DNA from 3 places in the Bradyrhizobium sp. USDA 3364 genome. Region 1 is predicted to be linked to each of the others. Evidence: riboswitches for the same ligand, from Rfam matches in the RefSeq annotation. Region 1 holds a riboswitch; each other region holds the start of a gene.

Region 1 (10,075 bases):
CGCATTGAAGCGTGAGGTCAGATCGGCGGTGACGCCGACCACAATGCCGGCCTTGCCGTCCTCGGTGACCCCGACGATCGCGACCACGCCGGAGCCGATCTGCTTCTTGCCGTCGTCGACGAGGCTCTTCAGATCCTTGGTCTCGACGCCCTCGACCGCGCGCGCGAGCAGCTTGACGTTGCCGACTTCGCGAACGGCTGAGGCTGCGCCGTTCGACGCACCGCCGCCGCCCATCGCGAGCTTCTTGCGGGCGTCAGACAGGTCGCGCTCGAGCTTCTTGCGCTCCTCCATCAGGGCGGCGATGCGCGCCGGCACGTCGTCGATCGTGGTGCGCAGCTCCAGCGCCGCGGTCTTGGCCAGTGCGATGGTGTCGTTGGCGTGCTTGCGCGCGTGATGCCCGGTCAGCGCCTCGATGCGGCGCACGCCGGACGCCACCGCGCCCTCGCTGGTCACCGAGATCATGCCGATGTCGCCGGTGCGGCGCACATGGGTGCCGCCGCAGAGCTCGACCGACCAGCCGAGCGCGTTCTGGCCGTGATCGCGGACGCCCCTGCCCATCGACACGACGCGGACCTCGTCGCCGTACTTCTCGCCGAACAGCGCGCGGGCGCCGGCCTCCCGGGCATCGTCGACGCCCATGATGCGGGTGGTGACCTCGTCATTTTCCAGCACGACATCGTTGGCGATGTCCTCGATCCGAGCGAGCTCTTCCGGCGTGATCTGCTTCGGATGCACGAAGTCGAAGCGCAGCCGGTCAGGCGTGACCAGCGAGCCGCGCTGGGCAATGTGATCGCCGAGCACCTGGCGCAGCGCCTCGTGCAACAGATGCGTCGCCGAATGGTTAGCGCGGATCGACGAACGCCTGGTGTGGTCGACCTCGAGCTGCAGCGCCGTGCCGACACTCAGCGTACCCTGCTCCACTTGGCCTAGATGCACGAACAGATCGCCGGCCTTCTTCTGCGTGTCGGTGACGCGGAACTTGACGCCCTCGCCGGTGAGGACACCGATGTCGCCGACCTGGCCCCCGGACTCGCCGTAGAACGGGGTCTGGTTCAGCACGATCGCGCCGCTCTCGCCGGCCTTCAGGCTCTCGACTTCGGCGCCATCCTTGATCAGCGCCGTCACCGCGCCTTCCGCGCTTTCGGTCTCGTAGCCGAGGAATTCGGTCGCGCCGAGCTTCTCGCGCAGCGGGAACCAGATCGCCTCGCTCGCCGCCTCGCCGGAGCCCGCCCAGGAGGCGCGCGCCTTGACGCGCTGCCGCTCCATCGCGTCGGTGAACGAAGCCTGGTCGACGCTGATGCCGCGCGACTTCAGCGCGTCCTGCGTCAGGTCCAGCGGGAAGCCGTAGGTGTCGTACAGCGTGAAGGCGGTGTCGCCGTCGAACATGTCGCCCTTCTTGAGGCCGGCGCTCTTCTCATCCAGAATCGAAAGACCGCGCGCCAGCGTCTTGCGGAAGCGCGCCTCCTCCAGCCGCAGCGTCTCCTCGATCAGCTTCTCCGCGCGCACCAGGTCCGGATAGGCCTGGCCCATCTCGCGGACCAGCGCCCAGACCAGGCGATGCATCAGCGGCTCGCTTGCACCCAGCAGCTGCGCATGGCGCATCGCACGGCGCATGATCCGGCGCAGCACATAGCCGCGGCCCTCGTTCGACGGCAGCACGCCGTCGGTGATCAGGAACGCCGACGAGCGCAGATGGTCCGCGATGACCCGGTACGATCCAACGTTCTGCTCGTTCGGACCGTGCCCGAGGGTCGACGCGGCGGCATCGATCAGGTTGCGGAACAGATCGGTCTCGAACACGCTCTCGACGCCCTGCAGGATGCAGGCCATGCGCTCCAGGCCCATGCCGGTGTCGATCGAGGGACGCGGCAGCGCCACGCGCTCCTCCTTCGTCACCTGCTCGTACTGCATGAACACCAGGTTCCAGAATTCGAGGAAGCGATCGCCGTCCTCTTCCGGGGTGCCCGGAGGTCCGCCCCAGATGTGCTCGCCGCGGTCGATGAAGATCTCGGAACATGGTCCGCACGGGCCGGTATCGCCCATCGCCCAGAAATTATCCGAGGTCGCGATGCGGATGATGCGGTCGTCCGAGAAGCCCGCGATCTTCTTCCAGTAGCCGGCCGCCTCGTCGTCGGTGTGGTAGACGGTGACGAGCAGCTTGTCCTTCTTGAGCCCGAAATCCTTGGTGATCAGATTCCAGGCGAGCTCGATCGCGCGCTCCTTGAAGTAGTCGCCGAACGAGAAGTTGCCGAGCATCTCGAAGAAGGTGAGATGGCGCGCGGTGTAGCCGACATTGTCGAGGTCGTTATGCTTGCCGCCGGCGCGCACGCATTTCTGCGACGTCGTGGCGCGCTGATAGCCGCGCTTCTCGACGCCGGTGAAGACGTTCTTGAACTGCACCATGCCGGCATTGGTGAACATCAGGGTCGGGTCGTTGCGCGGAACCAGCGGCGACGAGGCCACGATCTCGTGGCCGTTCTCCTTGAAGAAGTTCAGAAATGTCGACCTGATGTCGTTGACGCTGCTCATGTTCATCCAATCGGAAAAAGGGGCCGGCCAGCCGCAAAAAGGCGTCATTTTCCGGCCGAACGCTTTTAGACATTGCCAGCTGCGGTGTCCAGAAACTGTGCAGCCGGATCATGGGCTTGCCGCGGCAGCACAAAGCCCCGTGGGATAGTCGCTGCAGCTGCGTTGACAGTCTTGGTGGCGCCGTGTTTTCTACCTACGTATACCCCGTCACGTCGGGAGAGACCGGCCTTACCGCCGGCGCCGAAGGAGCAACCGCCCCGGAAACTCTCAGGCAAAAGGACCGCGTGACGTCTGACATCTGGAAAGAGGCGCTGGGGTCTTCCCCGATGCGTCCGCCGACGGGATAATACTCTCAGGCACAGCGACAGATGGGGCTTTCTGCAGGTTTCTCAAGGGGAAATAGGTCCCCGCGGGAACCGCGAGGGCCTTGTGATGCTTGCGCACGAAAACTCCCAGCTGAAACAGACCCCGCTGCACGCGCTGCATCTGGCACGCGGAGCCAAGATGGTGCCGTTCGCCGGCTACGACATGCCGGTGCAATACACCGCCGGCGTGCTGAAGGAGCATCTGCACACCCGCAAGGCAGCCGGCCTGTTCGACGTGTCCCACATGGGACAGCTCGTGCTGAAGGCCAGATCCGGCAAGGTCGCCGACGCCGCGCTCGCGCTGGAAGGGCTTGTGCCGCAGGACATTGTCGGCATCGCGCCGGGACGGCAGCGCTACGCGCAATTCACCAACAATGACGGCGGCCTGCTCGACGACCTGATGGTGGCGAATTTCGGCGACCACCTGTTCCTGGTGGTCAACGCCGCCTGCAAGGCCGAGGACGAGGCGCATCTGCGCGCGAATCTCTCGGATGCCTGCGAGATCGTGTCGCTGGCCGACCGCGCGCTGATCGCGCTGCAGGGCCCGAAAGCCGAAGCGGCACTGGCGAAACTTTGTGCAGATGTCGGTTCGATGAAATTCATGGACGCCGGCCCGCGCCGTGTCGCCGATATCGACTGCTTCGTCTCGCGCTCCGGCTATACTGGCGAGGACGGCTTTGAGATTTCGGTGCCTGCCGACAAGGCGGAAGCGCTGGTCACCGCGCTGCTCGACGATCCTGATGTGCTGCCGATCGGGCTTGGCGCGCGCGACAGCCTGCGGCTCGAAGCCGGGCTTTGTCTTTACGGCCACGACATCGACACCACGACGACGCCGGTCGAGGGCGCGCTGGAATGGTCGGTGCAGAAGGTCCGCCGTAGCGGCGGCGCCCGCGCCGGCGGCTTCCCGGGCGCCGACAAGATCCTCACCCAATTCGCGCAGGGCGCCTCGCGTCGCCGCGTCGGTCTCAGGCCGGAGGGCCGTGCGCCGGTGCGCGAAGGTGCCGGCCTGTTTGCCGATCCGACCTCGACCGAACAGATCGGCACCGTGACCTCGGGCGGCTTCGGCCCGAGCCTCAATGCACCGGTTGCGATGGGCTACCTGCCCACGTCCCTTTCCGCTCTCGACACCACCGTTTTCGCCGAGGTGCGCGGCCAGCGGCTGCCGCTGAAAGTCGCCGCCACGCCCTTCGTCCCCAATACCTACAAACGCTAAACGCGAGGATCTCCATGACGACGCTGTATACGTCCGACCACGAATGGCTCCGCATCGAGGGCGACGTCGCCACGATCGGGATCACCGACTACGCACAATCGCAGCTCGGCGACGTCGTGTTCGTCGAACTGCCCAAGGTCGGCCGCAGCCTGAAGAAGGCCGAGGCCGCCGCCGTCGTCGAATCCGTCAAGGCCGCCTCCGACGTCTATGCGCCGATCACCGGCGAGGTGGTCGAGGTCAACGAGGCGCTCGCCGCCGAGCCCGCTTTGGTCAATTCGGATGCCGGCGGCAAGGCCTGGTTCTTCAAGCTGAAGATTGCCGACAAGGGCGAGCTCGGCGGCCTGATGGACGAGGCCGCTTACGCCGCGCACACCGCCTAAAGGATTATCCCGAGGATCAACCGATGAACGCGCCCTTCAAGCCGATCAACGAAGCCGCCACCGATTTCGTCCGCCGACATGTCGGACCGTCACCGCGCGACGTCAACGCGATGCTGGAGACGGTCGGCGCCGCGAGCCTGCAGGCGCTGATGAACGAGACGCTGCCGGCGTCGATCCGCCAGAAGGCGCCGCTCGATCTCGGCCGCGCGCTGAGCGAGACCGAGGCGCTCGCGCATATGGGCGAGCTCGCTGCGCAGAACCAGGTGTTCACGTCGCTGATCGGCCAAGGCTATTCCGGCACCATCCTGCCCGCGGTAATCCAGCGCAACATCCTGGAGAACCCGGCCTGGTACACGGCGTACACGCCGTATCAGCCGGAGATCAGCCAGGGCCGACTCGAAGCCCTGTTCAACTTCCAGACCATGATCTGCGACCTCACCGGGCTCGACGTCGCCAACGCCTCGCTGCTCGACGAGGCGACCGCGGCGGCCGAAGCGATGGCGCTCGCCGAGCGCCACTCGCAGGTGAAGGCCAAGGTGTTCTTCGTCGACAAGGAGGTACATCCGCAGACGCTGGCGGTGATGCGCACGCGCGCAGCCCCCTTGGGCTGGGCGCTGCTGGTCGGCGATCCCCTGACCGAGCTCGACAACGCCGACGTGCTCGGCGCGCTGCTGCAGTATCCCGGAACGTCGGGCGCGGTGCGCGACCTCCGTCCGGCGATCGCATCGCTGCGCGCCAAGGGGGCGCTTGCGATCGTGGCCGCAGACCTGCTGTCGCTGACGCTGCTTGCCTCGCCTGGCGAGCTCGGCGCCGACATCGCGGTCGGCTCGGCGCAGCGGCTCGGCGTGCCGATGGGTTACGGCGGACCGCACGCCGCCTACATGGCGGTGCGCGACACGCTGAAGCGCTCGCTGCCCGGCCGCATCGTCGGCCTCTCGGTGGATTCACGCGGCGCGCCGGCCTATCGCCTCGCGCTGCAGACCCGCGAGCAGCATATCCGCCGCGAGAAGGCGACCTCCAACATCTGCACCGCGCAGGTGCTGCTCGCGGTGATCGCCTCGATGTATGCGGTCTATCACGGACCCGAGGGCCTCACCCACATCGCGCGCAGCGTGCATCGCCGCGCCACCGTGCTCGCCGCAGGCCTGCGCAAGCTCGGCTTCGCGCCGACCAGCGAGGCCTTCTTCGATACCGTGACGGTCGAGGCCGGCGCGAAGCAGATCGAGATCCTCTCCCGCGCGCAGACGGAGCGGATCAATCTGCGCATCGGCACAACCACGCTCGGCATCGCGCTCGACGAGACCACGACGCCGGAGACTGTGGAAGCTGTGTGGCGCGTGTTCGGCGGCAAGCTCAGCTATGCCGAGATCGAGGCGGCCGCACGCGAGGCGCTGCCGAAGGAGCTGCGGCGCACCAGCGCCTTCCTCACCCATCCGGTGTTCAACACGCATCGTTCTGAGACCGAACTCTTGCGCTACATGCGCAAGCTCAACGATCGCGACCTCGCGCTCGACCGCGCGATGATCCCGCTCGGCTCCTGTACGATGAAGCTCAACGCCACTACCGAGATGATCCCGCTGACCTGGCCGGCGTTCGGCAATCTGCATCCGTTCGCGCCGTCCGATCAGGCCAAGGGCTATCACGCGCTGTTCAAGCGGCTGGAGCAGTGGCTGTGCGACATCACCGGCTATGACGCGGTTTCGCTGCAACCGAACTCCGGCGCGCAGGGCGAATATGCCGGACTGCTTGCGATCCGGGGTTACCATCTCGCGCGCGGTGAACCACACCGCAAGATGTGCCTCATCCCCTCCTCCGCGCATGGCACCAACCCGGCCTCGGCCGCGATGGTCGGCATGGACGTCGTGGTTGTCGCGTGCGACGCGCGCGGCGACGTCGACGTCAATGATCTTCGCGCCAAGGCGGAGAAGCACTCGGCCAATCTCGCCGCCGTGATGATCACCTATCCGTCGACCCACGGCGTGTTCGAGGAGCATATCAGCGAGATCTGCGACATCGTGCATGCGCATGGCGGACAGGTCTATCTCGACGGCGCCAACATGAACGCGCAGGTCGGGCTCTCGCGGCCCGGCGATTACGGCGCCGATGTCAGCCACCTCAACCTGCACAAGACGTTCTGCATCCCGCATGGCGGCGGCGGCCCCGGTATGGGCCCGATCGGCGTCAAGGCGCACCTCGCGCCCTATCTGCCGGGCCATCCCGCGACCGACGGCGCGACGGCGCATGCGATCGGCCCGGTGTCGGCCGCGCCGTTCGGCTCGGCGTCGATCCTGACCATCTCCTACATCTACATCCTGATGATGGGCGGCGAAGGCCTGACGCGCGCCACCGAGGTTGCGATCCTCAACGCCAACTACATTGCCGCGCGGCTGCAGCCGCACTTTCCGGTGCTGTACCGCAACGAGCGCGGCCGCGTCGCGCATGAGTGCATCATCGACCCGCGGGCGCTGAAGACGACCAGCGGCGTCACGGTGGACGACATCGCCAAGCGGCTGATCGACTACGGCTTCCATGCGCCGACCATGAGCTTCCCGGTGGCCGGCACGCTGATGATCGAGCCGACGGAATCGGAATCGAAGTTCGAGATCGACCGCTTCTGCGACGCCATGATCGCGATCCGCAACGAGATCGCTGACATCGAGAAGGGCCGCTGGAAGGTCGAGGTCTCGCCGCTGCGCCACGCCCCGCACACCGTGCACGACATCGCCGACGATGTGTGGGACCGGGCCTACACCCGCGCCGAGGGCTGCTTCCCCGCGGGCGTGTCGCGGTCTGACAAATACTGGAGCCCGGTCGGCCGCGTCGACAATGTCTATGGCGACCGCAACCTGGTGTGCTCGTGCCCGCCGGTCGAGGATTACGCGGAGGCCGCGGAATAAAGGCGCCAGTGTTGCAGCTACGTGGGGGTTGCGTCTCTGACGCCTGATTCACTCGGTGTCATTCCGGGGCTCGCGAAGCGAAAACCCGGAATCTCGATCCACGACCTCTGGATTCCGGGCTCGCGACTTCGTCGCGCCCCGGAATGACGGACTGGTCCGGCCCGCGGCAGGAGGATTCATGCGCGAGGAATTCTGGTTTCATTTCCCGTTTCGGGTCCGCTATTCCGAGGTCGATGCGCAGGCCGTGGTGTTCAACGCCCACTACCTGACCTATTTCGACACCGCGATCACAGAATATTTCCGCGCGCTCGGCTACGACTATCTCGGCGAGGTGGCGCGGACCGGCATCGACTTCCACACCGTGAAGTCGGTGGTCGAGTACAAGGCGCCGATCCGGTTCGACGAGGACATCGAGGTCTGCGTGCGGGTCGCCAAGATCGGCCGTTCCTCGATCAATCTCGCGCTCGCGATCTTCGCCAAGGGCTCCGACGACCTGCGCGCCACCGGCGAGATCATCTGGGTCGCGACCGACCAGACAACCCATCAATCGGTCGCGGTGACCGAGGATTTGCGGGCGCTGGTCGCGAGCCGGGAAGAGGCGCTGGCGTAGAGAGGAGCGACGCCTGCTGGCATCCCGCGAACAGGCCTTACGGCGCGATCAGGGTGCGGCCTCTCGCGTCCCAACGCCAGAGCCGATCGTTGGTCAACTCCGTTCCACCCCACCAGCGATGGATCGGGTTGTACTGGCTGAAGTCGAGTTCGCCATCCAGCACCTCCTGGCCAAAATCAGTGACCGACAGCCGACTGAACATTCGCTCTTGATGTGCCTTCGAATTGTCCACCGCAACGCGCTCTGCAGGCAATCCAGCAAGGACAGGCGATCGACAATATGCGAGCCCATCCAGCACCAGGTCCGCTTCCTGAAAACCGAACACGCCGCGTTCCCTGTACAGATCACTTGTGATGGGCCCCGGCTTGGTCTCGCCTTCAGCGACGAGCTCCAGCATCCGCAATTCGGTCGCGCCAAGGCCGGTTTCCCGTCCGGGAAGCTCCTCAAACAGTGCGATGAGCGCCGCGCGGAGCTGCGGTATGACCGACAGGTCTGCCATCAGGAGGTCGAAGCAGGGCTGCGGTGTGGATGCGTGATAGGCGCTCCAGGCGCGGCTGGCCAGTTCCAAGCGCTGATCCGTCACCGTGAGTTTCGGCAATCGCCATTGTGCCAGGCCTGCACCTCCACCTGCGGCGACGATCTCGACATCCGTCTGGACCACCACGAGCTTCGACAGGATACGCCGGTGAGGACGCAGAAAGTCGAGCAGCCAGACCAGGACTAGCTGGTCGTTCGGACGGGGATCGGCCAGAGCTCGATGCTGCTGCAGCGATCGCAGAATTCGAGCAGACTGAGAGAATGATCGCCTACCGGGGCGAGGTGTTTCCGGCTTGCGACGTCGAGCCAATGCGTGCCGAAGTCATGATGTTCGGCGGACCGTCGTTGCAACGAGCTCGCAAGCTCGGCGCGAGACGGCAGCGGTCCCAAACGAAGCGCTGCCTGAAGCCAATCGCGATATCGGCCAGCCCTGCCCGTCTGAGCATGATGCCTGCAAGATCGCTCGTCGCAAGGATCAGACGTGTCATAACCCCGAAGCTCCGCAGTCTATGTCTTGCTCAGCGCCGGATTCCAGCGCCAGAGATTGTCATTGGTCAGGTGCGTGCCGCCCCACCAGCGATCGATCGGATTGTGATCGGTGAAGTCCTCCTTGTAGGCGAGCACCGCCTTGCCAAACTCCGTGACCGACAACCGGCTGCGCTGAAAGGCCGCCAGGCGATCGCGCGCATTCTCCGGAGCGATGGAGCGCAAGCCATCGTCGAGCCCGGCGATCGCCGGCTGCGGTCCGTGCGCAAGCCCTTCGAGCAGCCTGCCGATTTCCATGTCGTTGAAGACGCCACACTGGCGAAAGCCGCGAAGGTAGAACAGCGCGTTCGTCGCGACGAAACCTGTCGCGATCAGCTCCAGCAACCGCATCTCGGTCGCACCGAGTCCCGATCTGCTCCACGGGAGCTCACGGAGCAGATCAAGCAGCGCCGGCCTCAACAACGGGAACGCACTGAGATCACGGTGCAAAGCTTCGAAGCAGGCCTGCGGCGTTGTCGCCCGATAGGCCTGCCAGCACATGCTTGCCGTGTCGAGGTCCGCAGCTCGGACGTTGGCCAGCGGGACCTCGTTCCATCCGCGCCATTCCGGGAGCATTGCCAGCAGGCTGAAGCTGACGAGGCGCAGCTTCAGCTTCGCCGCAGTCTCGGGCTGAGCCTGCAACTGGCTGAGCACCCATATCAATTGCAACTGATCGTTTGGATCGGGATCGAACCAAAGTTCGATGACGTCGAATGACTCGCAATAGGCGCTGAACGCAAGGTCCTTCCAGGCCTTCCCCTTCGGGGAAATCCAATCTGACCAATGATTGCCCTGCGTCTGGCCGGCTCGCACGCCGAAATAGGCCGCCAGCTTCTGTGGTGAAGGCAACACTCCCCAAACGAAGCGAAACGAGAGCGGAAGCACCGCTTCGGCCAGACCTGCGCGCTGCAGGTCGAGGCCAGATGGACTGCTCAAGATCAGACGCTTCATTGATCCAACTCACCGAACACCGGCATCAAAACAAAACGGCCGCCGAAGACGTCGGCAACTCAACGTCC
Region 2 (10,075 bases), 7.3 Mb from region 1:
TTCGCGAGGCTGATCATTTTGCCGTCGGATGACGCGGGGTCATATTCCGGCAAGCCCAAGCGTTCGCGCATTTCCCGCACGCGAACAGTCGTCCAGGTCTCGCCGTCACCGGTCTTGCAGCGCATCCGATTGAGCGACACGGCGAGCTCTCGATCAGGCCAATGACCAGCGAGCTTACGAAGTGCGTCGACGGCAGTGGGCGCCATATCCCCCGGATATCGGCCCGTCTTAACGCGAGCAACACGAACCTCCGTGTGCGGGCCGCCGGTCCAGTGAATGAGCAGAACGGCCTCGTTGGTGTCCTCATCGAGATCGCAAACAATCTCTCGGACTACGATGTGAACCAGCCGCTGCTTGGTGCGTGTGTCCGTGGACGGTGCGTTCCACACCCGCGGCAGATCATACGCAAGTTGCAGAAGCAAGGCACGGTCGATCTTGGGACTTTCCGCCGATGCGGCGCGCAGCTCCTTGATCCGACCCTCAAGCTCGGCAACCCGCTCCAATGCGCCATTCCAGCGCGCCTCAAGTTCACGGGCAACGTGACGCTTCGCCGGATCCACAAGCTCGTACCGGCGTGCGGCAAGAGACGCTTCGTAGCGTGCGACCTCAAGCTCCCGTTCGACGGCGGCGATGATCTCATGTCTCGAGCGCTCAATCTGGTCGGACGCCAATATCGCTGCTTCAACAGCCCGATCGGAGACAGCCTCGAGGATTTGCAGCGCGACCGCACGATCGATCCGTACTCCGCCGATGCCGATGCATAAGCCTGCGCCGACATGGGCGTCATCGCCGCGGCATTGATAGCGATGGGCATTCCCCTTGGCCTGGCCATAGACCACACGCATCATCCGACCGCAACGTCCGCACCGCATCAAGCCGGTCAGAAGTGCGCATCCCCCGCGAGCCGATTTCCGCGAGCAGTTCTTCTTCATGTGCGCGTTTTCCAGCAGCAGCGCCTGATTGTCTTCATACTCCTGCCAACTGATATAGCCGGAATGATTGTCGCGCAGGAGAACATTCCATTCCTCCCGCGGCTTCTTGAACCCGCTGACCTTGCGGGCGCGACCGTCCACGATCCGTGTCTTCTGAGCGATTCGGCCAAACGCATAGGCGCCAGCATAGAGCGGATTGTGCAGGATCTGCATCACCGTGTGATAGGCCGGCGCTTTCCAGCTGAGCTTGTAGATTTGAACATTCCTCAGGACCATAGGCATTTTGATGTCGGCAGCGCGCAGCCAAAGAAAGACCTGCCGGGCGCTGCCGAGCTCGCGGAACTTCGTGAAGACGAGTCGAACCACTCCCGCCACATGTTCGTCGGGATCGATTTCGATCTTGCCGAGTTCACTCCAACAAAATCCGGATGGTAGCATGAAGCGGTACTCGCCGCGCTGGGCCTTGGAGTCTCGAGCGGCGATTCCACGTTGACGAAGCAGGCTCAGCTCATACTCCGACATCGTCCCCTTCAGTCCGAGAAGCAGGCGGTCGTTGACAAGCCGCGGATCATAGACGCCGTCGGGATCGATGACCAACGCGCCGGCGAGGGCGCATAGGTCGATCAAGTGATGCCAGTCGCGTCCATTGCGCGCCAGCCGCGATGCCTCGATGCAATAGACGGCACCGACATCGCCCGAGCACACCATCGCCACAAGCCGCTCAAATCCCGGCCGCTGAGTGCTGCCGGAACCTGAGCGGCCAAGATCGTCGTCAATGACCGTCACCGACTTAAATCCGGTGGTTTCAGCGACCTGCGCCAAGTCATATTGCCGCCGCTGGCTTTCGAGATTCCCCGTGACTTGGGACATTGTCGATTGGCGACGCTCGGCTACGCAACCCCGACCAGCTCCGCCGATCGTCCGTTGCTCCACCCGCGCCACTTGGCGTACAAAACTCCGAGACTCTAATTGCCGCTGAATGAAAAATTTAGGGGCAGGTCAGCTCGAAGGTTATCCCGTCGGCGGATGCGAGCGCATCTCTTTTCGGAGTTTTCGACTGACGTGGTCCTTTTGCCTGAGAGTTTCCTGGGACGGTTGCTCCTTCGGCACCGTTAAATCGATCTCTCCCAGCGTCAGATAATCAGTGTGACAGTTGCAAGAGGGCCGCCAGTCCTTTGGGCCGGCGGCCAGTCTAGGGAGGAAACGCCCATAGGGCAGCGATAGTGAAACAATCGCAAGTACCGCCAATCCCTTGGCGGATTTCAGAAAGAGCATTGAATAGGCTAGCGTTAGCAGCGGACCTACATCACTTTTCAAGTATCATTTCATCGGGAGGTTGAGCGGGAACGGCCCCGCACCGCATTGAAAGCGCTCTTTTTTTTGCGCTTACCGGGCAGCGAGTGCTCACCATTGCCACGGAGACGCTAAATTTTGATTTCGGGAAGGCGCTCGGGCGCAGGGATAGTCAAAAGCTCGCTATGCTCTATGCCTATTACTGCGACCTCTTCAGTCTGATAAACTCCGCCTTCTAGATAATACTTCGGCTCAACGTGGATGATCATCCCCTCGCGAAGAACCTCTTCAGAGCTTGGCGAGATTGAGGGAGGCTCGGTAATGCTGTAACCAGAACCGTGCCCGACACGAGAAAAGAAGGCCGTAAACGGACCCGGCAAGCCCAAAGAAGAGTTGCGCGCGATTTCTTCGAAGACGCTGTATGCTTCTCCTGTCGTCATACCGGCGCGAAATGCAGTAATAGTTTTCTGCGTAATATTTCGGACTTCGTGATAACGAGCCTGTTCCTCTGCGGTTACCTTTCCGGCTTTAGCTATCCGGTTAACATCAGAGATGCTCCCTCCTACAAGACATCCCATATCCGTCCAGATAAAGTCGTCTGCGGCTAGTGCCCGCTCCGTCGGCGGCAAGGGGGAAGGGAAGCTCCCTCTGCCAAACTTCACGGAAAGCATTGGGACCGCGCTGGCCCCTTTCTCAATCGCCCTAATGGTCAGATGCCGAGCAAACTCGATCTCCGTGACTCCAAGACGCAGTTCTTGGAAGCACTCAAGCATTGAGGAAGTCGCCACTTCCAGAGCAACCTTCTTTTGACGGATTTCGGTCGGGGATTTAACAACGCGGATTTGCCAGATATCCTCGGCGCCCTCGACCAGGTCCAGCGCGGCGAAGTTACTTCTACATTTATGGAGCAAGTTCAGCGAGCCCAACCCGCTGCTTTCAAAGCCATAATCCAGGGCGAGTCGGCGCGCGTTGCAGGCTCGCAATTGGTCAACAATCGCCTCGATAAACGCTAGAACGAATCCCGAATAGGCGACGTGCTCGATGCGGGAAGGCATCTCTTCAGTAAGTTGGATTGCCGGCGCCTCGGCGGCCGAGGATATAATGATAGCACCACTTCTAGAGCTTGGAACAAGAAGCGCGAGCGGACGAGCCTTTGATATCCACGTTATCGATTTGTATCCGGAGAAGTACTCAAAGTTGGCTTGGTCGGTAATCAAGAATGCGTCGATTGATCGCTCGGCCATTACGCGCTTAAGGCTCTTGAGCCTTGTCTCATACTCCGCCGCTTTGATCTTCAGCATCTCTCTAACACCTCATTCTAAGACCTTAGGAATATACTTTGTATATTTTATTTTGCTATTCGTCAAGTTTTGAGTCCAGAGGCTTGATGGCTCGCCATGTAGGCAATGGTCGTCGGAATATGATCCCACATCAACCGACGGCAAAATAATTAGCCTTACGAAGGCTGCCGCACACTTGGAATTTGCGTCGGATCAACAAAGAGCCTGGTCCTGAAGGGAGCCTCGCCGGCAACGGGCATCAATGGCTCGCAATGGTTGGTTCCTGTCGGCGCGCTGAGTCAGGAAACAGTATGCATAGCGATGCAACGAACGCCGGGACAGCTTCGGTTGAAGGCTTTGGAACGATTGCCGTCTTAAGGGCGGCGGCGCGACCGACAAGGCATTTGCATCGACTGCATTGCTCACTCGGCGGATCCGAGGCGAGTAAGTCGTGTAGGCAGCAGCGCGGATTGTAGCGCGTGCTTGATGACGAGTCCACGTTCAGCCCACCTCCTAAGGTCGTCTCGCAGGCGTCGAAGCACGCAGCCGCTTCCCGTTTCGTCAGCATCTGCAATCTTACAGTCGCTCATAGCGCGAGCGCAGGCCGTAGTACTAGACGGATTGCGCTACCCCTTTGAGGCCGAGAAGCGGGCATCGTTGCGGCCACGTAGGTCGCGAGCTCCCTGTACACGCGATCCCGTCCATCCCGCTTTCTGAGTAAGAACGAGCAGCTGACAAAGTTACTAAATTGTCGCATCAGCGACATGGACTTGTTCTTGGCTTGCTGCCCCCTGTAAGGGGCTGCACCGTTGATGGCAATTTGTTCTGATCCTGAAGGCGAGCAGCTGATGACCCTTGGTTCGCCGGGAAACGATACGCTGCAACACATCGCACAAGCAGGCCTGCGGATCGAAAACATAGAGTTTTGCCATGTTCCCCATTGACGCTAGGATCGCCCGGCTTTCAGCGCCGCCCTCGCTGCCGCTAGACGATGAGTTGCGCCTTCCCATCGCGATCGGGCGCATTGAACGCTCGACCGTGTTGGAGTAAATCTCGACGCGGCCGTCGAGGAGAAACAGCGTAAACCCGTCCCAGTGATTGAGCGCATGTTGACCGCCTCTGACCTGCCCCTGAATTTTTCATTCAGCGGCAATTAGAGTCTCGGAGTTTTGTACGCCAAGTGGCGCGGGTGGAGCAACGGACGATCGGCGGAGCTGGTCGGGGTTGCGCAGCCGAGCGTCCGTTGCGGTGAGGTGGGCGGCGTAGGCCGCGGGGGTCAGGTATTTCAGCGACGAGTGGGGACGCTGGAGATTGTAGTCGGCGACCCAATTGGTGATCTTGGCGCGGGCGTCGTCGAGATCGAAGAACAGAATCTCGTTGAGTAGCTCATCGCGCATCCGGCCGTTGAAGCTCTCGACGAAGCCGTTCTGCATGGGCTTTCCCGGTGCGATGAAGTGCCAATCGATGGCTGCGTCCTTGCACCAAGCCAGCACGGCGTTGCAGGTGAACTCGGTGCCATGGTCGGACACGATCATTCCTGGCTTGCGGCGTCGCTCGACGATTGCCGTGAGTTCGCGGGCCACGCGCCGCCCCGAGATCGACGTGTAAGGAATGGCGCCCAGGCATTCCTTGGTGACGTCGTCGACGACGTTGAGGATGCGGAAGCGTCGACCATTGACGAACTGGTCGTGGACGAAGTCCAGCGACCAGCGGACATTGGGCTTGGCCTCGACCAGGATCGGGGCCCGGGTCCCAACCGCCTTGCGGCGAGCCCGCCGCTTGCGGACGGTGAGCCCTTCCTCGCGATAAAGCCGGTAGATCCGGTTGATCCCCGATGGCTCGCCCTCCCGCCGCAGCAGGACGAACAGGCGGCGATAGCCGAAACGCCGCCGCTCGTTGGCGAGATCGCGCAATCGGCCACGCAGAACTGCCTCCGGCGGGCGGCTGGAGCGATAGCGGATCATCTCCGATCCGCACCCACGATCGAGCAGGCCCGCCGTTCCGACAGGCTCATGACGGCCTGCAAATGCGCGACAGCAGCGCGCTTGGCGGCGGGCCCTACCATTTTTTGAAAGGAGCTCGCGAAGTGCGGCTGCATCGAGCATCTGCTCGGCCAGAAGCTTCTTCAGCTTCCCGTTCTCCTCCTCCAGGGCCCTCAACCGCTTCGCCTCGGAAACGTCCATGCCGCCGAATTTGGCTTTCCAATTGTAGATCGTCGCCTCGGAGATCCCGTGCTTGCGAGCCAGATCGGCCGTCTTCGCCCCGGCCTCATGCTCCTTCAGCACCGCAATAATCTGCTCTTCCGTGAACCGTGCTCGCTTCATCTGTCCGTCCTTCTTCGGGCCGGACTCTAACTCCTTCTGGAGGAAATATTCAGTGGCAGGTCACGACGAACATGCGTTAATGCAAGGCGAGATTCTGGAAAGCAAACATGTCCTAGTCTTGGGCGATTCCAAAGAGACTCCATGTGTTCGTGAGCGGAATCGCCCAGAGAGACCAACCTCAATCTGAGCTCAATGCCGCAATCAGGGTATGGCGGCATCGCCGCGCAAGCCCCATCGCAGTCCCCCTCAACACTACTTAACGGAACTGCAAACAATCATTCAACCATCTATGAGCCACAGCCTATTGCCCAAACAGTGCCGACGCGGAGTCAGCGAATATGAGCTTTCGAAACGGCGGTCACCGCCTGCACCTCGCGGTATGGCGTGACGTCAATCGTACCAACGGATATCAACGGCCAAGGCCCAGTGCTATTGGTCATCACCGTGACACTCTCTCAGATTTCACCACTTCTCCCGCCCCCCTGCGCGTCCCGCGGCGGCTCACATTGAGGAAGCGGCAACAAGCCCTCCACAATCGCGAAGGATATGGCGGCAATATCTCGGTCCATCGCCCGATCTTCGACCAATGGCGCGCTGATCTTCCTCACCGCTTCATACAAGTGGCTCAAGGCAGAGGGCAGTTCAGATCCATTGGATCGCAGGTCAACGGCCTGACAGGCCGCCAAAAGCGTCATCGCGACGACGTCTCTCAATTTAAGCTCCATCTCCGCTGCGCCAAGCGCTGCGTGCAGTCCCAGGCTGACGATGTCCTGATTGAACTGTTCGGTTGGCAAGGTATGAACGCTTGCTGGAGCACTTTCACGCCGTAGATGCGCGACGAGAGAGGTATGCGACATTTGCACTCCCTTAAAGCCTTGATATAGGCCGAGCCGGGGACTCAACGAATTCGGGAGACCTCGCGAAAAGCGGCTGTCCATCAAAAGGGCCATGATGGCATGCATATGATTTCCGACTGTTGCAATATCAATCTTGAGCGCGTCCATTATGCGGGAAACATGCTGCCCCATAAAATTTCCGCCGTGAAGGACATCCCCAGTCTCCGGATCTATCAATGGGTTGTCGTTCACTGAACTCGCCTCACGCTCGATCACCATCCGTGCCTCACCCAGCGATTCCGGAACAATGCCAAGTATTTGTGGCGCGCACCGGATTGAATATATCTCTTGGACGCCTTCCGCGAGCTGGACGATCCCGGTGGCTTCATTCGACCTATGAACACCTGAAGAAGTATACGATGACCTACACGCCAACATCTCGCGAAGCGCCGCAGCGACGGCAATTTGACCTGGATGCCCTTTCGCAGCGTGAATACGAGCATCGTAGTGTTCTCTCGAGGCATGCAATGCATCTACTGCCAGGGCTAGCGCGCCGAGCGCAGCTCGAAACGTCATCCATACTCGCTGCACCGTTAGAGCGCCGATGCCTGTCATCGCTCGAGTACCATTGACGAGAGCCAGCCCCTCCTTCGCTTGCAATTCAACCGGTGTTATGCCAGCGCGAGATAATGCTTCACTGGCGCTCATCTCTTGTCCGGCAAAGCAGACGCGACCGCACCCGCAAAGCGCGCTCGCGATGTAACTTGATGGAATCAAGTCCCCGCTCGCGCCAACAGAACCATGTCGCGGCACAGTTGGAACGACGCCTAGATTAATGTGCTCAAGAAGACTCCTCACGATTTCAGGACGCACGGCAGACCAGCCGCGAACCAAAGCTAACAGAGTCAGAAATTGGGCTGCTCGCACGTGTTCCTCTGCAAGGCAATCGCCGGTTCCCGCTGATAGGAACTTGAGGAGATTGCTTTGATGGAGCGCCAGTAGATCGTCAGAGATTACGAGATTGCTGTTGCCGCCGAAACCCGTATTGATGCCGTAGATAACCTTTCCTGAGGTCAGTAGATTTTCGAGCTGGGCCCGCCCCTTCTGCACTAGCTCCAACACGGCGGGTGCCAGGTCAACCTTGCGACGATGTACGGCAACGTCGTGAATGTCATTAAGGTTGACATCTGCATTAAGCTTTACGACGAAAGGTGTTTCCCGTCGACGCGCGGCATCCACCGATTCGATTACCATAAACTCGTTATTCCCGCTGGCAGGTTTAGCGCGCACGTTCATTTGTAGCAACTCCATTTCATTTGTAGCAACTCGATTAGTGACGCGAATCCAGATATAATATGTTGTCGCAATTCGCCGCTCGCCCCGGAGCTGGCGGCTCTTGCACTCTGGCGCGCATCTAATCGAGCAAAATCGTACGGAGGATATGACGACGGGGCTAGCCTAGGCGACCTCCTAATCCCGGTAGTTGGCCCGACGCGTACCTTGCAGTATTTTCGCTGGGTCGCTGCTTGCTTGGGACCACGACCGCTAGGCTGATCGCACGACGTAGCAGACTTCCGCCGCAGTTTCGCCGCCGTGTCCTTGGCTATAACATTCTTCGGTCTCTTGCTCTCGATCGGCAGCAATATCTGAGTCACTTCTCAGTCGGCATCGACGCCCGCTCCTTGTCGACTTTCGTGCGCAATGCGGCCATCACGTCGACCACATCGCTCACGCTGGGGCGCTCCTTCTTCGCGATGGGGTAGTCGACTCCTTCTTGTTCATCCGATCGATCAGCGCCGGTTCGTGGTGATCGTCAAAATTCTTTTGGTTCGAAGTACGCGGCCTTGTGATCGACGATGTGTTTGGTCAGATGGAGTACTTATTGCTCCGCTCCACGTACCGTCGAAACATTCCTTCTCGTCGCGCACTTCGTGCTCTCGGCGTAGTGCGTTTTGACTAGCCCAACTTCACCTGCTAAGTCGCGTCTTGCTTTATATAGTCCGTTGACGACCGGCGGGAAGACGGAGTGCCTTTAGCACAGGCGCGGCAGCCATGCGTGTCGAGGCGTTGTCGCGCAAGACGGTCAGATCGGCGGTAGCGTGTTTAGTTTGACGAGAGGTCTGTCGATCGGGGATTCGGAGAAGAAGGCCATCCGCAAGTTCGGCGAATGCGATCTCAGTGCGCTCTGACGGCGTCGCCTTGTAACCGGCGCTTAGTTCCGGCCCTCCTCCAGGTAGGGAAGGTCTGATCATGAAAGCTGCGAGCGCCTAGGAGACATTGCCACAACGCTGCCCCTCAACGATCACACATAACGTCCATGCCAGTCCAGCTGCGGTAGTGAGCAACTAGCTTGATCGGAGCACTTCGTCGCTCATCGCAATTACCGCAGGATAGAAACATCGCTTGCGATTTAAGCGTGCCGTACGGTGATCAAGGCTAACGACGCCGGAGAGCGCTTCATCGACGCTTGTCTGCCAGTATTGGACCAGTACCAAGGCAACCTACTTGTGACGAACGGTTCAGCGAAGCGCACATTCTGGCCGGACATGTGCGATCGACACAAGATCGTGCCGCAGCCGCTGAAGGCCTAGTGTGCTTGCGCTGCATGACGCAACTAGTTAAGCTATCAACGCGAAACTTCAGAAGCGATCGACATCACCAAGAGCATTATCAGTGGACGGGATAAGGCGGGTCGTCTCAGATCGCACACCGTTTGCGTAACGTTCTCGCCGCGGCCCCGGTCTTCCGGCCGCGCAGAACGCGGAGCAATCGGAATTAGAGAAGTACAACCAAGCGTTCGACGGCGAGAACGACGGCCTTCTGCTATTGGACGTGAGCGCGGTCGCGCAGCTCGCTCGCAGCGAAGGTGTGCAGTTCGATCGGATCGGTGAGGCTCAGATCAAGATTATCGAGCTCATGATTGCGTAGCTTTCGAATAGACCCAATCACGCGCGACGTGTTGGAGAACAGGTGCGCGCCGGAACGGTGACGACCGACCAAAAGGCGCCCCTGCCTGATCTGAACGCAGCGCCAGTTCACCGGAATGGCGAGTTCCTGTGCGCTAAGCAAGTCGGATGAATGCCGCCATCGCGTACGTTGCTCGCGTACGCGACCCTGGTCTGGGCTGCGAGGTCGCCGACGCCCAGATGTTCCCTTGGTCGTCCACCGGCTCGACCGACGGTAGGAACATGGTGCCAGGAGCAATGCCAGGTGCCGCCCGCTGCGGTCACCTCGATCTCAATGAGGCGTCCGGCCTGAGCAGGCTTTTACCGGGACCGTATTGACCACCGGCTTATATCCGGCGAACAACTCTCGCCGCACGGCCGCCGCTTCCGCATAACTCTCAATGCCCTCGGGGCGCATGTACTCAACGATCCTGACCACATCGCCACATCCAAGGTCGCCGTCGC
Region 3 (10,075 bases), 180 kb from region 1:
TGCAGCGGGCCGTAGCCGGCAGCACCGGCCGCGCCGGCGCCCGAACTCGAGCCGCCGGGGTTCTTGCTGACATCCCAGGGATTGCGGGTGAGGGGATGGAACGACGACAGGCCGGACGACAGCATGCCGTAATCAGGCATCGTGGTCTTGGAGAAGATCACGCAGCCGGCTTCGCGCAGCCGCGCGGCCGGCGGCGCATCCTTTTCCGCGGGTGCGAGCTTGACGCTCGCCGTACCCAGCGGCACCGGCTGTCCCTTGGTCGCGACGTTGTCCTTGATGGTCGCGGGCACGCCATCGAGCGTGCCGGCCGGCTCGGCCTGCTGCCAGCGCTCGGTCGAGGCCTTGGCGACCTTGCGCGCCCCGTCCGGGTCGTACAGGTACAGCGCCTTGATGTGCGGCTCCCAGGTCGCGACCTGGGAGATGATTTCCTCCAGCACTTCCGACGGCGAGAACTGCTTGGCACGGTAGCCGGCGAGCAGATCGACGGCCGTGAGATCGTGCAGCGAGGTGATGTCGTCCTGTTTCGGCTTATGCATGCGCACCTGCCGGCATGCGTTTCTCGATGATGCGGGCGAACATGCTGGCGCCGATCGGCAGGATCTTGTCGTCGAGAACGTAGCCGGGATTGTGCACGGGCACCGAACCGTCGTGGCCGACCCAGAAATACGCACCGGGTACGGCCTGCATCATGTCGGCGAAATCCTCGCTGCCCATCTTGGGCGTCGAGCGGGTGATCACCTTGGCCGGATCGACAACGGTGCGCGCGACTTCCTCGACGACGCGGGACTGCTCTTCCTGGTTCACCAGCACGCTGAAGCCGTCGCGGATCTCGACCGAGATTTCGGCGTCATATGCCGCCGCAAAGCCGGCGGAGATTTCGCGCATGCGCTTGCGGATCAGCGCACGAACCTCTTCGGAGAAGCAGCGCACCGTGCCGCACATCCAGGCTTCGCCGGGAATGACATTGTACGCCGACCCGGAATGGATCTGGGTGATCGACAGCACCGCAGCCTGCAGCGGATCGACATTGCGGCTGACGATCGACTGCAATGCCTGTCCGAGCGTCATCGCGATCACGACCGCATCCTTGGAGCGCTCCGGCATCGCGCCGTGCGCGCCGTAGCCCTGAATCCTGATGTCGAAGAAGTCGGCCGCGGCCATCGCCGGTCCGGGCAGGATCGCGATCTCGCCATGGTTCAGGTCGGGCGCGTTGTGCAGGCCATAGACCTCGTCGCAGGGGAACTGCTTGAACAGGCCGTCCTTGATCATGGCGCGCGCGCCGCCGAGGCCTTCCTCGGCCGGCTGGAAGATGAAATGCACGGTGCCGTCGAAATTGCGGGTCTCGGCGAGATAGCGCGCCGAACCGAGCAGCATCGTGGTGTGGCCGTCATGGCCGCAGCCGTGGAAGCGGCCGGGGATGGTCGAACGCCACTTCAGATTGGTGTTCTCCTCCATCGGCAGCGCGTCCATGTCGGCGCGCAGGCCGATCTTCTTGGTGCTGCTGCCCTTGCCCTTGAGCACGCCGACCACGCCGGTGCCGCCGAGGCCGCGATGCACCTCGATGCCCCAGCTCGAGAGCTTCTCGGCGACGATGCCGGAGGTGCGGACCTCCTCGAAGCCGATTTCGGGATGCGCATGCAGATCCCGTCTGATGGCGGTGAGTTCGTCGGCAAAACTGTCGATGCGCTCAATGGTCGGCATGGCTCTCTATCCGGTTGTGCGTGATGGGGAGGTGGGTGTGAAAGTGGGGCCGTTAGGCTTGATACGAATGCCGGGACGCAAATGTTTCCACGGCAGCGTGGCGGTATCGGCCGGCATCGCGCCCGGGGCGGCGCAAATCAGCAGTTTCTCCGCAATCGGCTCGAAATCGGCGCGGAAATGCACCGAGCTCTTGTTGACCAGGATCTTCTGCGCGGTCGGCTCGATGCCGACATAGCGGTACATCGACTGGTCGGCAAGCTGGGCCTTGTAGGAGCCGACGACGACGCGGACATCGCCGACCCGCAGGCAGGCCGAGGGGCCCATATCCATGTCGCGGCCGCCGAAATAGGGGCCGGGCGCCACGAACTTGCCGTCCGAGAGCTGTTCGACGACGAAGGTCTCCCGGTAGGGCGCATCGCCGGGAATGCCGGACTTGCCGCCGAGCTCGAGCGTGACTGATGCCCCGATCCCGGCGGTGTGCGCGGCGCTGGCCGATTGCGGGTCGTAGATCACGCCGGTCGCGGCGCTGGCCTTGTTGCGCACCAGCGCGCGCAGCATGCCTGTGGTGTCGGAATCGCCGCCGGCGCCGGGATTGTCCTGGGTGTCGGCGATGATGATCGGCTTGCTGGCCGACTTCGCCAACTCCATCGCGAGTTGCACGCCTTCGTCGGGCGAATAGATGCGGCCGTCGAAATCGTCCTCATGGCTCTCGACCAGGGCCACGATCTTGTCGACAGCTTCATCCGCATCCGCCTGGGTCCGTCCGTAGGCGAACACGCTCGGCCCGCAATCCCTGAAATCGGCCGCCGGGAAGCCCGGTGCGAACGACAGCGTCGGCACGGCGTCGCTCTCGAGCGCGGCAAGCTTCTGGTAGATGCCCTTGGTCGGCTGGTCGTTGGTGCACTGCCAGCTGATCGGGATCAGGAACGGCAATTGCCGGAACGCCTTGGCGAACCGCTGTTTTGTTTTCAGCATCAGCGCCAGATGCCTGGCGCAGGCGCGGCCGGTGTCGGCCATGTCGACATGCGGATAGGTGCGGTAGGCGATCAGCGCATCGGCGTGTTCGATCATCTTGGGCGAGACGTTCGCATGCAGATCGAGGCTCGCCACCAGCGGCAGGTCGTTGCCGATCGCCGTGCGCACGCGCGCCAGCGTTTCGCCTTCGCCATCGTCGTGATGCTCGGTGACCATGGCGCCGTGCAGGTCGAGATAGACGGCATCGATCGGCCCGGCAGCACTGATGCCGTCGACCATTTCCGTCACGATCCGCTCGAACGCATCCTTGCTGACATGCGCCGACGGGCTCGCCGCCGCGAAGATCGTCGGCACCAGCTCCCAGCCATTGGCCTCCGCCGCCTCGACGAAGCCGGCGAGGCCGACATTGATCTTGCGCATGACCTTGAGCACGTCGGCGCCATGCGTCATCGACGGCCAGCCGCCGCCATGCACGAAATCGTCATACGTTGCCTTCGTCGGTGCGAAGGTGTTGGTCTCGTGCAGGAAGCCGCCAACGGCAATGCGGGTCATCAAGTTGGTCTCGATACGTTTCTTCGATCATGATGCGATTGGAACGGTTCGCACCGCGATCGCTGTCGTTGGTTGTGCGTGATCTTTCGGGGAGACCGTTGTCCACCGTCCGGGCCATGCTCTAGCGCGCGACGTTAAGCGTGTCGTCGCGCCAAGCGCAAGCCGGGGAGCACCAGCGGATTTGCATGCCCTGTGGGCGTAAAGGCTTAAGGCAAAAGACCTAGGCCGTCGCCCCAATGCCTTCCGAAACGGGGCGGAAGTTGGCGAAGTCCCAGCCGCGGCCGGGTGCCGCATCGAGCAGCGCGCGGGTATAGGCCTGCTGCGGATTGGTCAGCACCTCGGCGGCCGGTCCCTGTTCCACGACGCGGCCATGCTGCATCACGGCGACGTCGTCGCAGATCTGTGCGGCGACGCGCAAATCATGCGTGATGAACAACAGCGCGATGCCGAGCCGCCGCTGGATTTCGTCGAGCAGATCCAGAACTTGCGCCTGCACGGAGACGTCGAGCGCGGACACGGCCTCGTCCGCGACCAGCACGTCGGGATCGAGCGCCAGCGCGCGCGCGATCGCGATGCGCTGGCGCTGGCCGCCGGAGAACTGGTGCGGATAGCGCGAGATCGCGTCGGGCGGCAAATGGACGAGCTCGAGCAGCTCGCGGGCCCGCGCCAGCGCTTCCTTGCGCGGCATGCCGTAGTTGATCGGACCTTCCGCGATGCTCTCGCCGACGGTGACGCGCGGATTGAGCGAGCGGTAGGGGTCCTGGAAGATGATCTGGATCTTCTGGCGGTGCGGCTGCAACAGCCGCCGCGACAAATCCGAGATCTCGCGGCCGGCGAGCCGCACGCCACCCGAGGTCGGATCGATCAGGCGGACGATGCAGCGCGCCACCGTCGATTTGCCGGAACCGCTCTCGCCGACGATGCCGAGCGTGCGGCCCTTGCGCAGCGTGAGCGTGACGTTGCTGGCGGCGGCGACCTCGCGGGCTTTGCCGTACAGCGATCGCTCCCGGTAGACCTTGCTGAGCTCGTTGGCTTCGAGCACCACCGGCTCGGTCGTCTCCGGACGCGGCGCGCGCGGCACCAGGCTCGGCACCGAGGACAAGAGGTTGCGGGTGTAGTCCATCTTGGGAGTGCGCAGCACGTCCTGCAGCGGGCCGGCTTCGACCAGCCGGCCCATGCCGCATCACCGCGACGCGGTCGGCGATCTCGGCCACCACGCCCATGTCGTGGGTGATGAAGAGAACAGCGGTGCCGTGGTCGCGCTGCAGGTCGCGGATCAGGGTGAGGATCTGCTTCTGGGTGGTGACGTCGAGCGCCGTGGTCGGCTCGTCCGCGATCAGCAGCTTCGGTTCCAGCACCAGCGCCATCGCGATCATGATGCGCTGCCGCTGTCCGCCGGAGAGGCGGTGCGGGTAGGAGGAGAAGATGCGCTCCACGTCCGGCAGCCGCACATGCTCCATCATCGCCAGGATCTTCCGGCGCCGCGCACGGGCGTCGAGATCGGTATGGGCGCGCAGCACCTCGTCGATCTGGCGGCCGACCGGCACCACCGGATTGAGCGCGGTCATCGGTTCCTGGAAGATCATCGCCATCCGCGTCGCGCGGAGCTGGCGCAGCCGCCGGTCGCTGGCGGTGAGCAGTTCCTCGCCGACCAGCTTGACGCTGCCGCCCGACGGCACCAGCGTGCCCTTCTGCTGCAGCCCCATCACAGTGAGCGAGGTCACCGATTTGCCGGAGCCGCTCTCGCCGACCAGGCACAGCGTTTCGCTCTCGCGCACCTGCAGCGACAGGTCGTCGATGATGCGATGCGCATCGGTCTTGCGGCCGAGGCCGACGACGAGATTGTTGATGTCGAGGACGACGTTGGAAGAGTTGGTTGCGGTCACTTGCCCTCACGCTGCTTCATGCGGGGATCGAGCGCGTCGCGCGCGGCGTCGCCGATCAGATTGACGCTGAGAATGGCGATCGAGAGCAGCAGCCCCGGCCAGAAGATCAGCGACGGCTTGACCTGGAAGTAGGCGCGGCCCTCGGCCATGATGTTGCCCCAGGTCGGCGTTTCCGGCGAGATGCCGGCGCCGAGGAACGACAGGATCGCCTCGGTCAGGATCGCGGAGGCGCAGACGTAGGTTCCTTGCACGATCAGCGGTGCGATCGTGTTCGGCATCAAATGCCGCCACATGATCTTCGGCAGGCTGGTGCCGAGCGAGATCGCGGCCTCGACATACGGTTCCTCGCGCGCCGTCAGCACCACCGAGCGCACCAGCCGCGCCACGCGCGGGATCTCGGGGATGGTGATCGCGACCATCACGGTCCAGATGCTGGCGCCCGACAGCGACACCACGGCGATCGCGAGCAGGATGGCGGGGATCGCCATCAACCCGTCCATCACGCGCATCAACACCGCATCGACCCAGCGGAAGAAGCCGGCGACGAGGCCGATCAGGAGACCGATGGCGATCGAGCAGACGGCGGCGCCGAGCCCGATCACCAGCGAGATCCGCGCGCCGTAGATGATGCGCGACAACAGGTCGCGTCCATAGGCGTCGGTGCCAAGCAGGTACTGCGTGCTCGACGGTTTCAGCCGCTGCGCCGGCGTCAGCAGCAACGGATCGTGTGGCGCGAGCAGCGGCGCGAAGATCGCCATCAGGATGATGAGGGCGAGGCAGATCGTCGCAACCGCGATGATCGGCGTCGAGGTCAGGAAGCCGAACTTGACGCGGAACGGCCGGGTGACGGGGATGGAGGATTCGGGGAGGGTATCGATCGCCATCGCTTAGTACCGGATACGAGGATCGAGCAGGGTGTAAGCAACGTCGATCAACAGATTGACGCCGACATAGATGCCCGACGTCAAAAGGATCATCGCCTGGATCACCGGATAATCGCGCGCCAGCACCGCATCGACGGTGAGGCGGCCGATGCCGGGCAGGTTGAATACGCTCTCGGTGACGACGACGCCGGAGATCAGCAACGCGAAACCGGAACCGATCACGGTGATGACCGGAACCGCGGCGTTGCGCAGCGCATGGCGCAGCAGCACGCCGGTCTCGCCGATGCCCTTCGCGCGCGCGGTACGCACGTAATCCTCACCCAGCACGTCGAGCATCGAGGCGCGCGTCATGCGGGCGATCAGCGCGACATAGATGAAGGAGAGGGTGCAGGTCGGCAGGATGATGCGTTCGAAGAACGGGCCGAATCCGGCCGAGATGCTCTTGAAGCCCTGCACAGGGACCCAGCGCAGGTCGATCGCAAAGATCTGGATCAGCACATAGCCGATCACGAATACCGGTACCGAGAAGCCGAGCACCGAAAGACCCATAACGAAGCGGTCGATCCAGGTACCGTGCTTCCACGCCGCGATCACGCCGAGCGGCACCGCAACCAGGATCGAGAGGATGATGGTGGCCAGCGCGACCGAAATCGACGGCTCGAGGCGCGGGCCGATCATCTCGAGGATCGGCTTGTTCGAGATCAGGGAGACGCCGAGGTCGCCGTGCAGCAGCTTGGCGACCCAGGTGTAGAACTGGATGTAGATCGGCTCGTTGAGACCAAGCGAGGTCCTGATGCGTTCGAGCTGTTCGGGCGTCGCATTGTCACCGGCGAGAATCGCGGCGGGGTCGCCCGGCGTCAGCCGCAGCAACAGGAATACGAACAGGGCCACCACGCCCATCACGGGAATGGCGGCGAGGATGCGGCGAAGCAGATATCCGAGCAAATTGGATCCGTTGGGTTGTGGCCGATGAAGTCCCCAGCGGGACCGTTGCACACCGGACCGTAGCACAGATGGTAGCGGACACACGGTAGAACTTCAGCAAGTCCCATGCCATCGGTGCTGCGGTTTTTGCGGTGCAGCTAATCAGTCCTGATGGTGCGATTATTCCTCCAATGACGTTCGAAGCAGTCCACTGGAAGGTGGATTGCTTTCAGCTTTGCGAGATTTCGCGGGCACGCGGTCGAGCCCAACACCAAGTGTCGGCGCCATCGACGGCGCATCGAGGTCGCGCCAGTCGTCGATCGCCCCTGCGACCATCTGCGCCGTCGCGGCCGACAGCGTCCAGCCGAGATGGCCGTGGCCGGTGTTGTAGAACACGCCCGGAGTCCCTCCGGCGCGAACCACCGGCATCATGTTCGGCATCATCGGGCGCAGGCCTGCCCAGGGCACCACTTTCGACGTATCGATGCCGGGGAAATGATGCCGCACCCAGTCCACCAGCGGCTGGATGCGGTCGGCCCTGATATCGCGGTTGAAGCCGTTGAACTCGGCGGTGCCTGCGACGCGGAAGCGGTCGGCGCCGAGCCGGCTGGTCACGATCTTCGCGGCTTCGTCGAGCAGGCTGACGGTCGGCGCGGCATCCCGGCTTTGCGGTGCATCGAGCTGCACCGTGATCGAATAGCCCTTCACCGGATAGACGTTGACGCGATCGTTGAGCAGGGCGGCGAAGTGGCGGCTCGCCACGCCGGCGCAAATCACGATGCCGTCCGCCTGCAACTCGTGCCGCGTCGCGACGCCGGCATCGTGCGAAGCAGCTTCGGTCCAGCCGATGCGGAAGCCGTCATCGCCGCGCGCGATCGTATCGACGTCAGCCTCGTGGACGAAGGCCGCGCCGCGGCGGACGCAGGCGTCGGCGAGGCCGCGCGTGAACTTGTGGATATCGCCGGTCGCGTCCGACGGCGTGAAGAAGCCGCCATAGCAGGTCGTCTGCAGCGCGGGTTCGATCGTGCGGATTTCGTCCGGCGTGACCGGCCGGCGGTCGAGCCCGCCCTGTTGCAGCAGCGTGTTGACGCGCAGGCCGGCGTCGAAGCCCGCCTTGTCGTGATAGACGTGCAGGATGCCGCGGCGTTCGAGATCGAAGGCGATATTCTCGCGCTGTGCGATCGAGAACAGATGCTTGCGCGCTTCGATTGCGAGTTTCGTGGTCTCGATGGTGTTGGCGCGGTAGCGCGCGATGCCACCGACGAACTCGCCGATCCAGGAATATTTGTGCCAGCTCGGCTTCGGATTCATCAGCAGCGGCGCGTCGCTGCGGAGCATCCAGCGCAGTCCCTTGAGAATGGTCGCGGCGCTGTTCCAGACTTCCGCGTTGCTGGCGGAAAGCTGTCCGCCATTGGCGAACGAGGTTTCCATTGCGGCGTAGCGATGCCTGTCGAGGACAGTCACGCGGTAGCCGCGTTCGAGCAGGGCATAGGCCGTCGTCACGCCGGTGATGCCGGCGCCAATGATCGCAATGTGAGGCATAATGGTCTTCAGGCTCCCGTGTTGTTAGAGTCGCCGAAGCGCCGGTGAAAACCGGCCGTTTCGACGCCCCATCTGTCACGGTACCTGAGAGCTTGATCCGCATCGGGCCTACGCCCGGAAGCGAACTATCCCCTTCGGTGGACGTCACGGCCCTTGATGTGCGGCCATGCTCGTCTCTCTCCAGATCGTCCTGACGATACGGTCCTTTTGCCTGAGAGTTTCCGGGGCGGTTGCTCCGTCGGCGCCGAAGCCGACAACACGAATGTTGTCGCTCCGATCTCTCCCGCATCGTCGCGTTGGACGGCCGGACCGTAGGCGAAGCCTCAAAATTGGACAAGGCTAAATTTCGATCCGGCAGTGCCAACGTGTTGTGCAGCGCAATCGATGTCAATCCAGCGTCGCGAGCAACGCCGCCATCAGGCGGCCGCGCTCGGCGAGGCTGTCGACCTCGATATGCTCGTTGAGCGTATGCGCATCGGCGCCGCGAACGCCGAGGCCGTCGAGTGTGGGGATGCCCATCGCGCCGGTGAAGTTGCCGTCCGATCCGCCGCCGGCGCTGCCATGCGGCAGATCGAGGCCCATCGCCGCCGCGAGGCCTTTTGCCTTTTCATACAGCGCCATGGTGCCGGCATCCGGCTCCCACACCGGGCGCGTGACGCCGCGCGTCACCTTGAATGTCACGTCGTTGGCGGTGCCCGATAGCGCCAGCATGCGCTCGACGCCGCGGTCGAGATCGGCCTGGCGCTTGGCCATGCTGAGGGCTTCGCCGGTGCACGTCGTGGCGACGCAATTGACCCATTGGCCGCCATGCACGATGCCGACCGAGAAGGTGCAGTCCTCGGTGGTCATGCCGTCAATGGCAATGATTTGCCGCGCCATTTCGCGGATCGCGGAGCGGCCTGACGACAGCGTTGCGCCGGCATGGCTCGGCTTGCCGGTGGCTTCCAGATTGAAGCGCGCGATCGCATAGCGGCCGGTGACGACACCGTTGTTCGGCCGGCCGGGCTCCGGCACCAGCACGTATTTGTTGCGCGCGGCTTCCGCCTCGATGATGTCGCGGGTCGACGGCGTGCCGACCTCTTCATCGGGCGTGAACAGCACGGTGATCGGCAGCGGCGTCGTGAAGGCGGCGCGCGCCAACTGCCGGATCGCCTCGATCGACAGATAGTTGCCGCCCTTCATGTCGAAGATGCCGGGCCCGAAGCACTTGTTGCCTTCGCGCCGCCACTTCAGTTTCTCGATGGTGCCGACCGGATGCACGGTGTCGAGGTGGCCGGCGATCAAAATGCCGGGCTGGCCCTGCTTCGGATGCGGAAAGCGGGCGCGGACGCAGCCTGCGAAACCCTGGCGGCCGGCGATGCGTTCGATCGTCGCACCCATGATCGCCATCTCGCGCGCGGCGAGATCGAGCATGCGCTCGACCGCGGCCGCGTCCCATGTCGGGCTCTCGCATTCCACCCAGCTGCGCAGACCCTGCAGCATCGCTTCGGAATCAAAGGGGAGATTGGCTGGGTTCATCGTTTTTCTCTCTTGTTGTTCTGACCGCGCCGGCTTCGGGCGGTGCTCACGAAAATCTCAGTCGACGATTTTGTAAAGCCAAAATCTGGCGCG

What was found. A riboswitch is a leader RNA that binds a small molecule or an ion and turns the genes downstream of it on or off. The one in region 1 is predicted to bind glycine.
Region 2: linked by a shared signal. The riboswitch ahead of ACVILL_RS05235 (recombinase family protein) and the one ahead of gcvT (glycine cleavage system aminomethyltransferase GcvT) in region 1 are both predicted to bind glycine.
Region 3: linked by a shared signal. The riboswitch ahead of ACVILL_RS38615 (D-amino acid dehydrogenase) and the one ahead of gcvT (glycine cleavage system aminomethyltransferase GcvT) in region 1 are both predicted to bind glycine.

What each region holds. Positions count from the first base shown of each region.
Region 1 covers NZ_JBSRYG010000002.1:8,340,665-8,350,739, forward strand. The annotation lists gene alaS (alanine--tRNA ligase) at 1-2,529, opposite strand, end outside; glycine riboswitch at 2,732-2,822, shown strand; gene gcvT (glycine cleavage system aminomethyltransferase GcvT) at 2,962-4,107, shown strand; gene gcvH (glycine cleavage system protein GcvH) at 4,122-4,487, shown strand; gene gcvP (aminomethyl-transferring glycine dehydrogenase) at 4,511-7,384, shown strand; gene ACVILL_RS39500 (acyl-CoA thioesterase) at 7,563-7,994, shown strand; gene ACVILL_RS39505 (hypothetical protein) at 8,032-8,655, opposite strand; gene ACVILL_RS39510 (hypothetical protein) at 9,039-10,007, opposite strand.
Region 2 covers NZ_JBSRYG010000002.1:1,078,336-1,088,410, forward strand. The annotation lists gene ACVILL_RS05235 (recombinase family protein) at 1-1,802, opposite strand, end outside; glycine riboswitch at 1,986-2,073, opposite strand; gene ACVILL_RS05240 (M24 family metallopeptidase) at 2,357-3,526, opposite strand; gene ACVILL_RS05245 (IS66 family transposase) at 4,249-4,641, opposite strand; gene ACVILL_RS05250 (IS3 family transposase) at 4,645-5,790, opposite strand; gene ACVILL_RS05255 (HAL/PAL/TAL family ammonia-lyase) at 6,285-7,961, opposite strand; gene ACVILL_RS05260 (hypothetical protein) at 9,489-9,734, opposite strand; gene ACVILL_RS05265 (acyl-CoA dehydrogenase family protein) at 10,033-10,075, opposite strand, start outside.
Region 3 covers NZ_JBSRYG010000002.1:8,165,328-8,175,402, reverse strand. The annotation lists gene ACVILL_RS38645 (amidase) at 1-536, opposite strand, end outside; gene ACVILL_RS38640 (M20 aminoacylase family protein) at 529-1,701, opposite strand; gene ACVILL_RS38635 (M81 family metallopeptidase) at 1,708-3,228, opposite strand; partial or broken gene ACVILL_RS38630 (ABC transporter ATP-binding protein) at 3,449-5,114, opposite strand; gene ACVILL_RS38625 (ABC transporter permease) at 5,111-5,998, opposite strand; gene ACVILL_RS38620 (ABC transporter permease) at 6,002-6,943, opposite strand; gene ACVILL_RS38615 (D-amino acid dehydrogenase) at 7,103-8,464, opposite strand; glycine riboswitch at 8,535-8,650, opposite strand; glycine riboswitch at 8,654-8,760, opposite strand; gene ACVILL_RS38610 (M20/M25/M40 family metallo-hydrolase) at 8,852-9,982, opposite strand.